4 regions of the Desulfosporosinus sp. BICA1-9 genome follow, and region 1 is predicted to be linked to each of the others. Evidence: riboswitches for the same ligand, from Rfam matches in the RefSeq annotation. Region 1 holds a riboswitch; each other region holds the start of a gene.
What was found. Region 1 has a riboswitch for cobalamin ahead of JL57_RS26550 (class I SAM-dependent methyltransferase). Riboswitches for the same ligand answer to the same signal wherever they lie in the genome.

Region 1 (3,207 bases):
CTATGGGGGTAGCTTGCAAGCCAAAGCTTATCCTGGTGGACGAGCCTACCAAAGGCCTTGATGCGGTGCTAAGGAAGGAAGTTGTGACTATGCTGGGAGAACAAGCCGCTGAGAATAGCTCCTCAATGCTGTTGATCACCCATGATTTTTCGGTTGCCGCTGTACTGGCAGATCGGATAGCCGTTATGTATGCCGGAGAAATCGTGGAAATGGGTTCAGCTTGCGGTATATTGGGAAAGCCCAGACACCCTTACACTCAATCCCTCCTCGATTCTTTGCCGGGGAGAGGCTTTAAGCCTATTCCTGGTTTCAGTCCCAGCCTTTCCTTGCTGCCCCCAGGCTGCAGGTTTCAACCCAGATGCCGAGTGGCCTGTCCCAACTGTGCTGCGCTTCATCCGGAAATAGCAGAAACCGGAGCAAACCATTATGTGAGGTGTTTTTATGCTGATCGAAGTTAAAAATCTTGTCAAAGAGTATAGCGTCGGAATCTTTAATAAAAGCGGAGTCAAGGCAGTCGATAAGGTCAACTTCTGTCTGCGCCAGGGAGAAACGCTGGGGCTGGTGGGAGAAAGCGGGTGTGGAAAATCCACGGTAGCTAGGCTTCTGCTGATGCTTATCCAGCCGACCTCCGGAAGTGTGCGCTTTGAAGGCCAGGAATTAACGGGCAGGTCACAAGCAGCGCTCTTGAAATTCAGGAGAGAGATGCAGATTGTATTCCAGCAGCCTCAGCAGTCTTTACATCCCCGCCTGAAAATAGCGGAATCTTTGGCAGAACCGCTGCAGCTCTATAGACTGGTAAAAAGCAAGGCGGAGGAAAGGGAAAGGGTAAGAGGATTACTGGACGAGGTGGGTCTTGCCGAGGAACACCTGGAGCGTTACCCGCACGAACTCAGCGGAGGACAGGCTCAGCGTGTGGCCATAGCCAGAGCGCTGGCCCTTAAACCGAAATTTATTGTCGCGGATGAACCCACTTCTATGCTGGATGTTTCCGTGCAAGCCCAGATCTTGAGTTTGATAAAAAAACTCCAGCAGAAGCATACCATAGGCCTGCTTTTTATCTCCCATGATTTAGAGGTAGTCCAAGCAGTAAGTGACCGAGTTGCAGTGATGCATCAGGGTAAATTGGTAGAAACAGGGAGTAAGCAGCAGATTTTCCTAGAGCCGCGGCATTGGTATACAAAATACCTGACCGGTACCATCTTAGAAATGCCAAGCTCTTTAATAAGGGAGGATGCTCGTCTTGTTAATCAGTAAAGTCATTGCAAAATTCAGTTGAGGCGGTTGTGACAGGATTGCTGGCCTTAGGGAACTAGAAACGTTCTCGACCCCAACACCACCCGTTGGTCGGGACTTGACTGGGTATTGCCTTTGTGGTACATTTAATCTGCCAATTTAATAGCTGAGCAAGCGATTTTTCATAGCCGAGAAATCATAACAGGGAAGCCGGTGTAAATCCGGCGCGGTCCCGCCACTGTAACGGGGAGTTTGTGCCACAGCCACTGAGGAGACTTGGGAAGGAGGCACTAAACGAGGAACCTGAGCCAGGAGACCTGATTGCTCATAGGCTTTACTCACGATGGATGGGTGGAGGGACTTGTTAATTCAGCCCTTCTATTTTGAAGGGCTTTTATATATTGTAAGTGTTCAGAAAAGGTTTCCCGAGGGAAAATGACCTGCAGGGTCAAAGTCTTGTTCAAGCGGGATCCGCTTTCCAAAATGCGAATGCGACTTGAAAGCGGAAGAGAACGCGCCGTCCGAGACAACCGATACATTGCTGTCGTTATGATTAGTGATGTGGGGTTGTTTTTTTATTTTTTTAATTAGGAGACTTGCCTAAATGCTACACGCCAATAACTCTACGAGCGATAGAGGAGGTATTATTAGTGCTGAACAAATGTTGATCAGTATTTTTTGCCTCTTGACCAATCGGTTGAGACTCCCTGATGATTGCAAAATGGAGGAATAATATGAAAAGTGGGTTGCATAATGACTATGGTGAACAGTGGAGACAGGCGATGCGCCTGCCAAATGGAGGATACAGCGAGCGAGCTATCAGTGATGAGGCGGAAAAGGATTTCTGGAAACGATATTTGGCTCAAAAATCCGTCTATCAGCCGGATGAGTACTCAGTTAAGATTGCTGATGAGGTATGCGGGCTGATTCAAAATGTGGATGCTAAATCTATCCTGGAAATCGGACCGGGTTGGGGCAATTATTCGCTGCGTCTTGCGGCAATTTGCCAGCAGTATACGTGTATTGATATTTCCAAAGATGTACTGGAATACGTACAAAGGATAGCGTCGGAGAATAATGTGCAAAACATCACCCCCCTTTATGGCAAATGGGAGGATTGTACCCCTACGCAATGTGACGTGGTTTTTGCTTATAACTGTTTTTATCGGATGGTCGAAATTGAGCATTGCCTTGGCAAGATTAATGAAACTGCTGACAGGCTTTGCATCATCGGCGTGAACGAAAGTCCGGAACAGCCGTATCTCTCCGATTTTGAACAGGAACTGCGGCTTCCCGTGCGCTACACACGGATGGATTGCCGAGACTTAGAAAAGGTACTTCACGGACTTGGAATTTGTGCTGAATGCATAAGTATTTCCAATGAGCGCGAATATGCTTATGACACATTTGATGAGATGCTGAACCGTGCGGTTTCTTACATTGCTGCGCGCTATGATGAAAAGGCGGTACTGGAGATCTTGCAACGCTATTACCACTTTGAAAATGGAAAATACCGTTGTCGTCACAAATTTCGCTCGGAGTTGCTTTACTGGTACAAATAACTGCTTTCAAAGTTTTCAGTACACGTAGTGAAGACTTAAAAAATATTAAGAGGAGGATATCCATGAACTTTTTTTTCAAAACCAAACTGAAACAGGTGTTGGTACTTTGCTTGTCCGTCCTAATAGTGTTGTCTATTGCAGGTTGCAGCAAATCCAACCCGACGGGCAGCGCGGCCGATTCCTCCAAGTCTCCTGCAGTTGTGAACAGGAACACTGAAATTGTCCTTGGAGGTTACCGTAACCTTGCCCCCGGTGAAAAAGATGGTTATTATTGCAGCAGCATTCTCTATGTCTGGGAACCGCTTGTCAAACAGGACGACAAGGCATCCCCTGTGCCCGGTCTTGCCGAAAGCTGGGAAATATCCGAGGACGGTAAGGAATGGACGTTTCAGCTGCGCAAGGGTGTCCAGTT
Region 2 (3,207 bases), on a different contig from region 1:
TTGATCTGGCGAAGGCAAGCCGATAAAATGGTAGTTGATTACCAATCCTTTACAGGTTTTCAGAATGCCAGTGTAGACCTATTGATGATAGCCGATGATGCAGCCCTAGAGTCCCTGCAGAGTAAAGCAGAGGATAATCCCTTTCATGAAATGAGAGAACAGATTCGCCAGGGCAGTATCCTCTATTATGTAATGAAAAACAAGAATGAACTACTAAACTTAGGCTATGAAGAGTTAGTAGAGGTTTTAGGGATTCCAATTCTGGGGGCTTGTCGTTAACCTTGAAACTGTTGGGGAGAGTTTTGAGTAGGCTTGAAGGAGCAGTGGTAGAAATGATTTTTTTAAATCCAAGTGGGGCCCCGGAACTCGGCTGTAGTGAGTGTAGTTGCCGTTGGTATGACCGTTTAACGAATAGTTGCTATGAGTGTGGTCAGGTAGTTTCTGAGCAAGAAATTGCGGAATATCAGGCAGCTTTGGAATTGTTTTATGCCGAAAGAGGCATTAAACCTTAAATCGCCTAAGGAGGAGTAAGCTTGTCAGAAATAAATGCTGATGTTATCAAGAAGCTGGAAAGAGATTGGCGTTCCATGATTTTCATTTCCCATGATTTTTTCCATCGCTGGAGAATGGTTCTGGAGGAAAAATTTGGAGCAGAGGAAACCGTCGCCTTAGTAGATCGCTTTTGGGAATCAGTTGGAGAGGGAACTGCGGAAAGTTATCTCAAGCGAGGACGAGATACTGCGGACCTAGAACAAATAGTCAATGCCTTTGTGCGAGCTAGTCTTGTCATGGGCGAAAGTGCAAAATCGGTCAAAGAAGGAAATGACGTTCTCCTCATCCATGATAGCTGTCCGTGGGTAGGTTCTTACAAGGATTACGGAGCACCGGGACAATGTCAAGCAGGGTGTGACAAGTGGTTTGAGACGGCGCTAAAGGCAATATCACAGGATTTCACTGTTCAAACAGATAGCTGTATGGCAGCAGGTGAAAGTACCTGTACTAGACGCTATTCTAGAAAGAATAATGGATAATTAGTCAGAGAGATGAAAGCTGGTGTGATTATTAGATCACCCAGCTTTTTTCATCTATAGCTTAAGTGGTTTTACGTAGATACAGTGAATTGACTAATTAAGTATATTCGAAATATTAACCAAAGTATCTCTCTAAGCATCTGCCATTACCAAGCCTAAGAAGCGCGTTATTAAAACTTTGACAATTACGGGATCCCGTAATGAATAAGTAGTCGAGCAAAAACCGAAAGAAAAGCTTGAATCTAGTCTTGTAATATTACGCATCTTGCATTAAAATAAATATAACTAAATACTCGTTTGTTACTGGTGCCCTTCAAAGGGAGAATAGGGAACTGGGTGAGAATCCCGGACGGACCCACCACTGTAAAGAGGAGACTTATGCTTTAACCACTGGGAAACCGGGAAGGTGCATAGAGTCTATGATTCTAAGTCAGGAGACCTGCCAGTAACGTAGTAAGTCATGAATTAAGGTAAAGTTCATGGTCAATTTTCTTATCATGTGGTGAAAAGAAAATTAGACTATGAACTTTTTTATTTACCTTTTTAGAAAAAGGGGGTGAAACATTGGGATACCTTGGTCGAGATGTTGAGGTTGTTTCGATAAATAATGCACAATATTTGGTGGCTTCCTGTGATTCCTGTGGTGCGATTGGTATGAAGGAATTAGATGAATATAAGGTTCCATGGACTATTACAGGAAGGTTAACGACACGGGTGGCTTTGCTGGAAGTCTTATCCACAGGGGCAGTGCCAGAATTAATGACTGTGGCGATTTCTAATGAGCCGTATCCCACAGGAGATGAAATATTAAGGGGGGTGAACGATGAACTAGAATCAGCCGGATTAAAAACTCTACCCATGGCGATCAGCACGGAAAAAAACATGACGACCCAGCAAACTGGGCTCGGAATCAGTGTGATCGGGGTGGCTGAGAAAAACAAGTTGCGTATTGGAACTGCTCAACGAGGGGATGACGTCTATTGTTTAGGGTTTCCTAAAGTCGGATCTGAGCTCAACAATCCAGAGGATCCAGAAATTGTACAAGTGAAAGCTATTCAGGCTCTCTTAGAGATCTCAAGTATTCATGACATAATTCCTGTAGGGTCTAGAGGGATACGATTAGAAGCAGAACTTATTGCCTCCACCATAAACACCCGATTGGACGTTGATTCTGCTTGTCCTCTCGACTTGGATAAATCGGCTGGACCTTCTAGCTGTGTTATATTTTCTTCTTCGTCTTTATTATCACAATCATCACTAATACCACTATCATTTCCAACATCTCTATCATCTACATCATCAAGTACGTTTGATCATCTCCTTTCATCAGAGTTTCCTTTATTGCCTTTAACAAGAATCGGTCATTTATACTAAATTTAAGGAGGAATTGTTTATGAATAATCTAGGTACAGAACAACAGGACATAAAACTCTCCGCTTGGAATGTCAAAAGACTATCGATTATGGCCATTTTTATTGCCTTAAGTGCTGTGGGAGCACTGATTAAGATCCCAAGTCCGGTTGGAACTATTGGTATGGATTCGGCACCCGGATTTTTCGCTGCGCTGGCCTTTGGAGGACTTACAGGGGCGATTGTTATTGCTTTTGGGCATTTGCTGACGGCAGCCGTTGTCGGATTCCCGATGACGATTCCAATCCATTTATATATTGCTTTACAAATGGCTTTATGGGCTGTAGCCTATCGCTGGGTAAATGAGAAGCTCGGTCTGATTCCGGCTGTTATCGTTGGAATTATCCTGAATGGAGTTGTATCATCCTTTGCCATGCTGCCGTTGATGGGTATGGGAGGGGTAATGGGCTTGATGCCTTTTCTCGTCGTCGGGGCAGCTCTCAACGTTATTATTTCGGCAGTAGCCTACAAAGCAATTAAGGGAAGTCGACTCATTTAGGTGATGAGGTGAAACCGTGGAAACCGTAGAAGCTGTAGGAACCCTAGAAACCGTGGAAACCGTAAAACCCGGTAAAAATGCTATTGAACTCAATAATGTTTCTTATTGTTATCCGAACGCCCAAGAACTCAGTTTGAAAAACATCAGCTTGACCGTGAAAAAAGGGAAATTTATCGTCTTAATGGGATCCACAGGAGCGGGAAAAACAACCTTGAGTTTGTGTCTAAACGGTCTAATTCCCCAGCTCCTGGAAGGAAAATTAACAGG
Region 3 (3,207 bases), on a different contig from region 1:
GGAAAAGAAACTTTTGAAAAGAATAGAGGAACTACGTAAGAGACTCAATAAATTTGCTCTAACTCGTAATCTCATTGATCACGAGGTTGTAGAGGTTAGTCAGCAATTAGATCGCTTACTCAACCAATACCAAAAGATCAGTACTTATCAACAATTAAGTTTTTGGTAATTCATGAGACATAATATTAATTAGAGATACCCCAAGAAGACTGATATGCTCCCCTCTAGGTAGACAGGTTAAATAATAAAACCTACTACCAGAAAGGGGAGCATTCTCATGTCTAAAAGATGTAAATATACAGGAGAAGAAAAATTTCAAATACTGCGGTGGAATTAAAGGCTGTAAAAGCTTCCAAGTCCAAGGTTATTTTCTGCGCATGGCTTTCACAAGTTCATTGATCACTAAAGGAATAATGGATAGTGCTAAAACGAATGCCCAGTCCATTAAAGTCCCGGTGGTTGAGTTTACAGCTAATTCCTTTAGCACATCTTCAGTACTTTTATTGAACCACATAATATCACCTCTTGATTAAGTATTCGCAGAAAAACAAAAAAAAGACTTCGTTCATTTAATTTTTAATTAACCTGGTATTACAAGCAAACTTCAAAAGTTTGTACTTTTAGAAGGAAGTTATAAAACTAAAAAACTAATATGTGTGCGTTTATTCTTTGGAAGGATTATAATAAAAATAGTGATAGAGGAGGTAACAATGAACTATATAGTTTTTGATTTGGAATTCAATATGTTTTTTAAATTCAAAGAAGGTGATTGTGCAAATCCCGCTTTGAAAAGTGAAATCATTCAAATTGGAGCAGTCAAACTCAACGAACGATTGGAGACCATTGGCGAGTTTAATTTAATCGTAAAGCCAGTGATCTATAAGAGAATAAACCCCTATGTTAAGAAGAAAACGACGATCAGCACAAGGCAGGTTAGCCAAGGAACCCCTTTCGTTCAGGCAATCAGGAGCTTTAGTTCATGGCTTGGAAGGGACGCTATCTTGTGCTCTTGGGGACATGATGATATTTTAGGTTTAAGAGATAATTGTCAATTTTTCGGCTTTGAAGCACTATCCTTCAACAGATTTATTAATATTCAGCAAATCTATATGACTCATGGGGTTCTATCAATGCAACCAAGTCTAGAAAATGCTGTGGAAGCCTTAGGGATTGAAAAAACAGTTCCCTTTCACGATGCATTAAGTGATGCCTTCTATACCTCAGAGATTTTCAAAAAGGTCTTTGATTTTTCTGAAAAGGCCATTATAAACTGGGAAAAGAACCAAATCGAAAATGAGATAAAAGTTAAAGAGTTGAAGGCTTTCCTCGACAAAGTGACTATGTCGTGTCCGCAATGTTCCAAACTTATTGAGAAAGACAAGGAAGTCACTAAAACGAAGAAATATTTTGCTTTTGGCTACTGTACAGATTGTAAGCACCAAATTCGACATGTTTCTAGAATCGTGCAAAGCAGCGGGGAGTACAGCATTATTTCCAAAGATTCTATCTATAAAACAGAAGAAGCATCAGAGTAATGATTAATAAGATAAGCTTGTAATGGAGATTTCTAGAATTGTCGACTAAAAAGCCTTGTCAATGATACATTTATTAGTTATACTATGCTTAGAAAATTTAATAACTACAGGTGCCTCACCATGAGGAGAATAGGGAAGTCGGTGTAAGTCCGGCGCGGTCCCGCCACTGTAAACGGGGAGCAAGAAGTAAATAACCACGGGTTAGTTCCCGGAAGGTGCTTCGAAGTGTTGATCCGTAAGCCAGGAGACCTGCCTTGTAGTTAAGCCAAACCTACCTTGTCGAAGAACCAAGAGTAGTGTGGATGAGATTATGGAAAAGTCTCTAGTCACGTTGTGATTAGAGACTTTTTTTATTTTTTTCACTACAGATTGTTCTTTTCAAGGGAATGATTCAAATATAGAAAGGAGAGATTGTTGTTTTGACGTTAATGGAAATGGCCCAAAAGGGTCAGGAAATCCCGTTGTTTACCTTGGTAGCCCGAAACGAACACATGAATGTCCAACTCCTTATGGAACGGGTTGCTACCGGACGAATTGTTATTCCCTATAACGGTCACCACAAGCCCCAAAAGCCTCAAGGGTTTGGACTAGGCCTAAGCACTAAAGTTAGTGCTAGTATTGGCCTAGCTGCAGACGAGGATAGTCTTGCTGATGAACTATTTAAAGTGGATGAGGCAATCAGGGCAGGAACCAATGCGGTCATGGATTTGAGTACAGCCGGCAATATGGACGAGGCAAGGCGGACAATTATAAAAAGAGTACCGTTACCTTTAGGTACACTACCTGTTTATCAGGCCTTTGCTGAGGCTGTATGTACTAAGGGTTCAGCCTTAGCACTTGAACCTGAAGACTTTTTCAAGGTTATGGAACGCCAAGCTGCCGATGGAGTAGATTTTATGGCTTTGCATAGTGCCCTTCACTCCGGATTGTTTAAAACGGCTAAGGAAGACCAGCGGGTGCTAAATCTGGTGAGCCGAGGCGGGTCCTTACTGATGGGCTGGATGCTTTATCATAACAAGGAGAACTTTTTGTATACTATGTTCGACCGCATCCTGGAAATTGCCCAAAAGTATGAAGTTACTTTAAGTTTAGCGGATGCTATGCGACCGGGTGCAGGTGCTGATTCATTATGTCGTTCTCAAGCTGAGGAGCTCGTCGTTCTAGGCGAGCTGGTAAAGCGTAGCAGACAAGCGGGGGTTCAAATCATGATCAAGGGACCCGGTCACACTCCACCTAATCAAATCGCGACAACCGTTAAATTAGAAAAACAAGTATGTCAAGGTGCTCCGTATTTTGTCTTCGGTCCGGTATCGACGGATGTAGCTCCCGGATATGACGAAATTACCGCTGCTATAGGTGGAGCCATGGCTGGTGCTGCTGGAGCAGACATTCTCTGCTACGTCACACCTGCCGAACATATAGGGTATCCCAATGCGCAGGATGTCTATCGGGGAGTAGTGGCTTCCCGTATTGCTGCTCATGTAGCGGATCTAGCCAAAGGTTACCCAGGCGCTGAAACTTGGGACCTGCAAATGAGTCGAGCGCGGCGGGAGCAGAATCTAGAGGCCCAGAAAACGTTAGCCTTAGATCAAGAAAGGCTTACGGATTTCCACTCGAGTGAAAAACCTTTCTGCACAAAATGTGAAAAGGGTTGTGCCATGGCTGTGGCTGG
Region 4 (3,207 bases), on a different contig from region 1:
AAATGAAGGTCATCGCCAGCTTAGGTCCGTGCTTTCAACTCTTTCAATATAAAGAAAACGATAAATTCACTTGGGGAATGACAGAAGAAGAAATGGGAGGACTAAAAGGGGAAATGCGGATTGGTCTGAACTATACTTTTGAGGCCGTCATGAGCGGGGAATGGGATTTGATCATCATGGACGAGATTATGGCCGCTGTGAATTACGGGTTCCTGCCTCTGGAGGAAGTAATCGAGCTTGTTAAGATCAAGCCACTAAAATTGGAACTCGTTCTGACAGGGAGGGATGCCCCATTAAAGCTGATCGAGTTAGCGGATTATGTCTCGGAAATAACTGCCCGTAAACATCCCATGGAAAAGGGCATATTGGCGCGAGTGGGAATAGAGTATTAACCATGTATTGCTTTTGTAATATGTTTAATTTAACAATTTAATAGAAGAGCAAGCGATTTTTCTTAGCCCAGAAATCGTGAATGCGTTGTAGAAGGAGTGGAATCAGGAAACATGGATAAGGTTCTAGCCGACTTAGGCGATTATCATTCTACAGCTGAGATTCACCAGCACGCCAATTTAGAGCTGATTTTCACGACAGAAACCTTACTTAATTATGCTCAGTGGTATGAAAATAAAGGAAAAACGAGTGATGGAGAAGGCTTCACCCACGGCGAAATGGTCAGCAGCCTTTACCACACTCGTTGCGAGATCCAGCTGAAAGCCCGGAAAGGGATTCAACAGGTCCATATCCAGTTTGACATAACTGTGCATAGATTTGCAAGGCTTTTTGATGAATTTTACCCGGATGAAATCCGTATATTTTGGGGTAAAGGTTATCCAATTTTCCAAGGCCTAGCATTAAGTGCATAGGTCCTGTTACAATATAGTTACGCCTAGAGATGGAAAAATATTGCGTCAAACTTGGGTATAAAATAATATCTTCATGGTTGACATATTAGGTTAATATACGATAACATGATAGCAATTGAATATTGGAAAATAAAGGTGCAAGTACTAAGAGTACAGCTTAAAAGGGAAGCAGGTAAAAGTCCTGCACGGTCCCGCCACTGTAATGGGGAGATGTTTCATACTATAGGCCACTGGTAGATACCGGGAAGGCGTGAAGCATTAATGAACCAAAGTCAGAAGACCTGCCTTTGTTTAATGAACTATAACTCTACGAGCGATAGGGGGGTTCTATAAGTAAGTGTTGTATTCAGGGATATACACAGCCTCTTGGCGCTCAGCGTCGAGGGGCTTTTTAAATTGACTCTACCCTCGGGAAGTACAAGAGGCGCATGAAAGCGGCGACTGCCACATCCATGACCTGGGCTTTTTTGGACCCTATTGTGCAGGCTGGGATTTGAGACAGCTCCTTTTGGACGGATTCGGAGGAGTACCTGGCAAGGTGGAAAGCGGTCCAGCCAAACATTTACGATCGTTTCTTGGGCAAATCGTAAATTCTACCTTTACAACCCAAGGGGAAACTGCCGGAGCACAGGCTTGGTCAAGCTTTGACACTTTTTGTGCGCCGTTTATTAGGAAGGACCAATTGACATTTACTCAAGTCAAACAGTGTTTGCAAGAATTTGTTTTCAACATCAATGTTCCAACCCGGGTTGGATTTCAGTGTCCCTTTTCTAACCTTACATTTGACATCAAGGTGCCTTCCACGTTGAGAGATGAGCAGGTCATTATTGGCGGAACCTATACTGAGGCTAAACATGGAGATTTTCAGGAAGAGCTGGATATGTTCAACTTGGCTTTCTGCGAAGTGATGCTGGAAGGAGATTCTAAGGGAAGAGTGTTTACCTTCCCAATTCCAACCCTAAATATTACTAAAGACTTTGATTGGGAGAGTCCTGTAGCGGATGCCTTTATGAGAATTACTTGTAAGTATGGAATTCCTTATTTCGCGAATTATGTAAACTCTGATCTGTCTCCCGAAGATGCAGTATCTATGTGTTGTAGGTTAAGGCTGGATACCGGCGAACTTAGAAAAAGAGGTGGGGGGTTGTTTGGAAGCAATCCTCTCACAGGATCGATTGGTGTATTCACCATTAACCTACCCAGATTAGCCTATCTGTCCCAGACAAAACAGGAATTTATGGAACGTCTGAAACAAATGGCTGAAATCGGGCGCACGGCCTTGGAAATTAAGCGTAAAATTATTGAGCAGCAGTCCGAAAAGGGACTGTATCCCTATTCATGTTATTATTTGAGACATTCTAAGGAGCGGACTGGGCACTATTGGCACAATCATTTCAGTACGATTGGTATTGTCGGCATGAATGAGGCCTTACTCAATTTCATGGGAAAAGGGATTGAAACGGAAGAAGGTCGCGAGTTTTCGGTGCGTGTCATGAACTATTTGAGGGAGCTGCTGGTTAAATTTCAACAGGAGACAGGAAACGTCTACAATTTAGAGGCGACACCTGCAGAAGGAACCTCCTACCGTCTGGCCATGTTGGATACTAAAAGGTATGACTCAATTATTACTGCTGGCGATGAGGTTCCTTATTATTCAAACTCAACCCAACTTCCGGTAGGTTATACGGATGATATTTTTGAGGTTTTAGAGCTACAGGACGAATTGCAGTCTCTTTACACAGGAGGGACGGTCCAGCACCTCTATCTCGGCGAAGCGGTTGAAGATATTGAGGTTTGCAAGCGGCTCATTCAAAAAATATTTAGCAAACACAAAATCCCCTATATCTCGATTACTCCAACCTTCAGTATCTGCGACTCTCACGGATACATCAGCGGGGAACATTTCAGTTGCCCTGAGTGTGGTGCTGAAACCGAAGTGTGGTCCAGAGTGACAGGATACCTTAGACCGGTCAAGAACTATAATCTTGGCAAGAAAGAAGAGTACACTCAGAGAAAAAAATTCATGATGCCAGAGGTGGTAGCGTGAATATTGCAGGATTTGTGAAGACGTCATTTGTGGATTATCCAGGGAAGATAGCGTCTGTGGTTTTTACCCAGGGCTGCAATTTAAGATGTGGTTATTGTCACAACGTCAGCCTACTAGACACTAACGACACTTCAAACGCTATTCTGCCTGAAGAAATTTTCGAATGGCTTTCTAAAAGAAAAGGAATGATCGATGCAGTGGTTGTAAGCGGAGGAGAACCGACGTTGCAAAAGAATCTTCACGTTTTTATCGAAGAATTGAAAGCAATGAGTTTGCTCGTAAAGCTTGACACAAACG

Region 2: it holds a riboswitch for cobalamin, as region 1 does, so the genes downstream of both, JL57_RS32080 (hypothetical protein) here and JL57_RS26550 (class I SAM-dependent methyltransferase) in region 1, are expected to answer to the same signal.
Region 3: it holds a riboswitch for cobalamin, as region 1 does, so the genes downstream of both, thiC (phosphomethylpyrimidine synthase ThiC) here and JL57_RS26550 (class I SAM-dependent methyltransferase) in region 1, are expected to answer to the same signal.
Region 4: it holds a riboswitch for cobalamin, as region 1 does, so the genes downstream of both, JL57_RS16130 (ribonucleoside triphosphate reductase) here and JL57_RS26550 (class I SAM-dependent methyltransferase) in region 1, are expected to answer to the same signal.

The regions. Positions count from the first base shown of each region.
Region 1 covers NZ_JUEE01000213.1:43,037-46,243, reverse strand. The annotation lists gene JL57_RS26560 (ABC transporter ATP-binding protein) at 1-458, shown strand, start outside; gene JL57_RS26555 (dipeptide/oligopeptide/nickel ABC transporter ATP-binding protein) at 442-1,254, shown strand; cobalamin riboswitch at 1,393-1,573, shown strand; gene JL57_RS26550 (class I SAM-dependent methyltransferase) at 1,968-2,795, shown strand; gene JL57_RS26545 (ABC transporter substrate-binding protein) at 2,858-3,207, shown strand, end outside.
Region 2 covers NZ_JUEE01000258.1:21,987-25,193, reverse strand. The annotation lists gene JL57_RS32095 (hypothetical protein) at 1-279, shown strand, start outside; gene JL57_RS32090 (hypothetical protein) at 303-512, shown strand; gene JL57_RS32085 (L-2-amino-thiazoline-4-carboxylic acid hydrolase) at 534-1,031, shown strand; cobalamin riboswitch at 1,319-1,493, shown strand; gene JL57_RS32080 (hypothetical protein) at 1,596-2,405, shown strand; gene JL57_RS32075 (ECF transporter S component) at 2,425-2,940, shown strand; gene JL57_RS32070 (ABC transporter ATP-binding protein) at 2,957-3,207, shown strand, end outside.
Region 3 covers NZ_JUEE01000026.1:8,542-11,748, forward strand. The annotation lists gene JL57_RS02920 (aspartyl-phosphate phosphatase Spo0E family protein) at 1-169, shown strand, start outside; gene JL57_RS33355 (hypothetical protein) at 365-514, opposite strand; gene JL57_RS02925 (3'-5' exonuclease) at 711-1,535, shown strand; cobalamin riboswitch at 1,627-1,807, shown strand; gene thiC (phosphomethylpyrimidine synthase ThiC) at 1,964-3,207, shown strand, end outside.
Region 4 covers NZ_JUEE01000135.1:20,525-23,731, reverse strand. The annotation lists gene JL57_RS16140 (cob(I)yrinic acid a,c-diamide adenosyltransferase) at 1-392, shown strand, start outside; gene JL57_RS16135 (hypothetical protein) at 504-863, shown strand; cobalamin riboswitch at 980-1,167, shown strand; partial or broken gene JL57_RS16130 (ribonucleoside triphosphate reductase) at 1,264-2,910, shown strand; gene JL57_RS16125 (anaerobic ribonucleoside-triphosphate reductase activating protein) at 2,907-3,207, shown strand, end outside.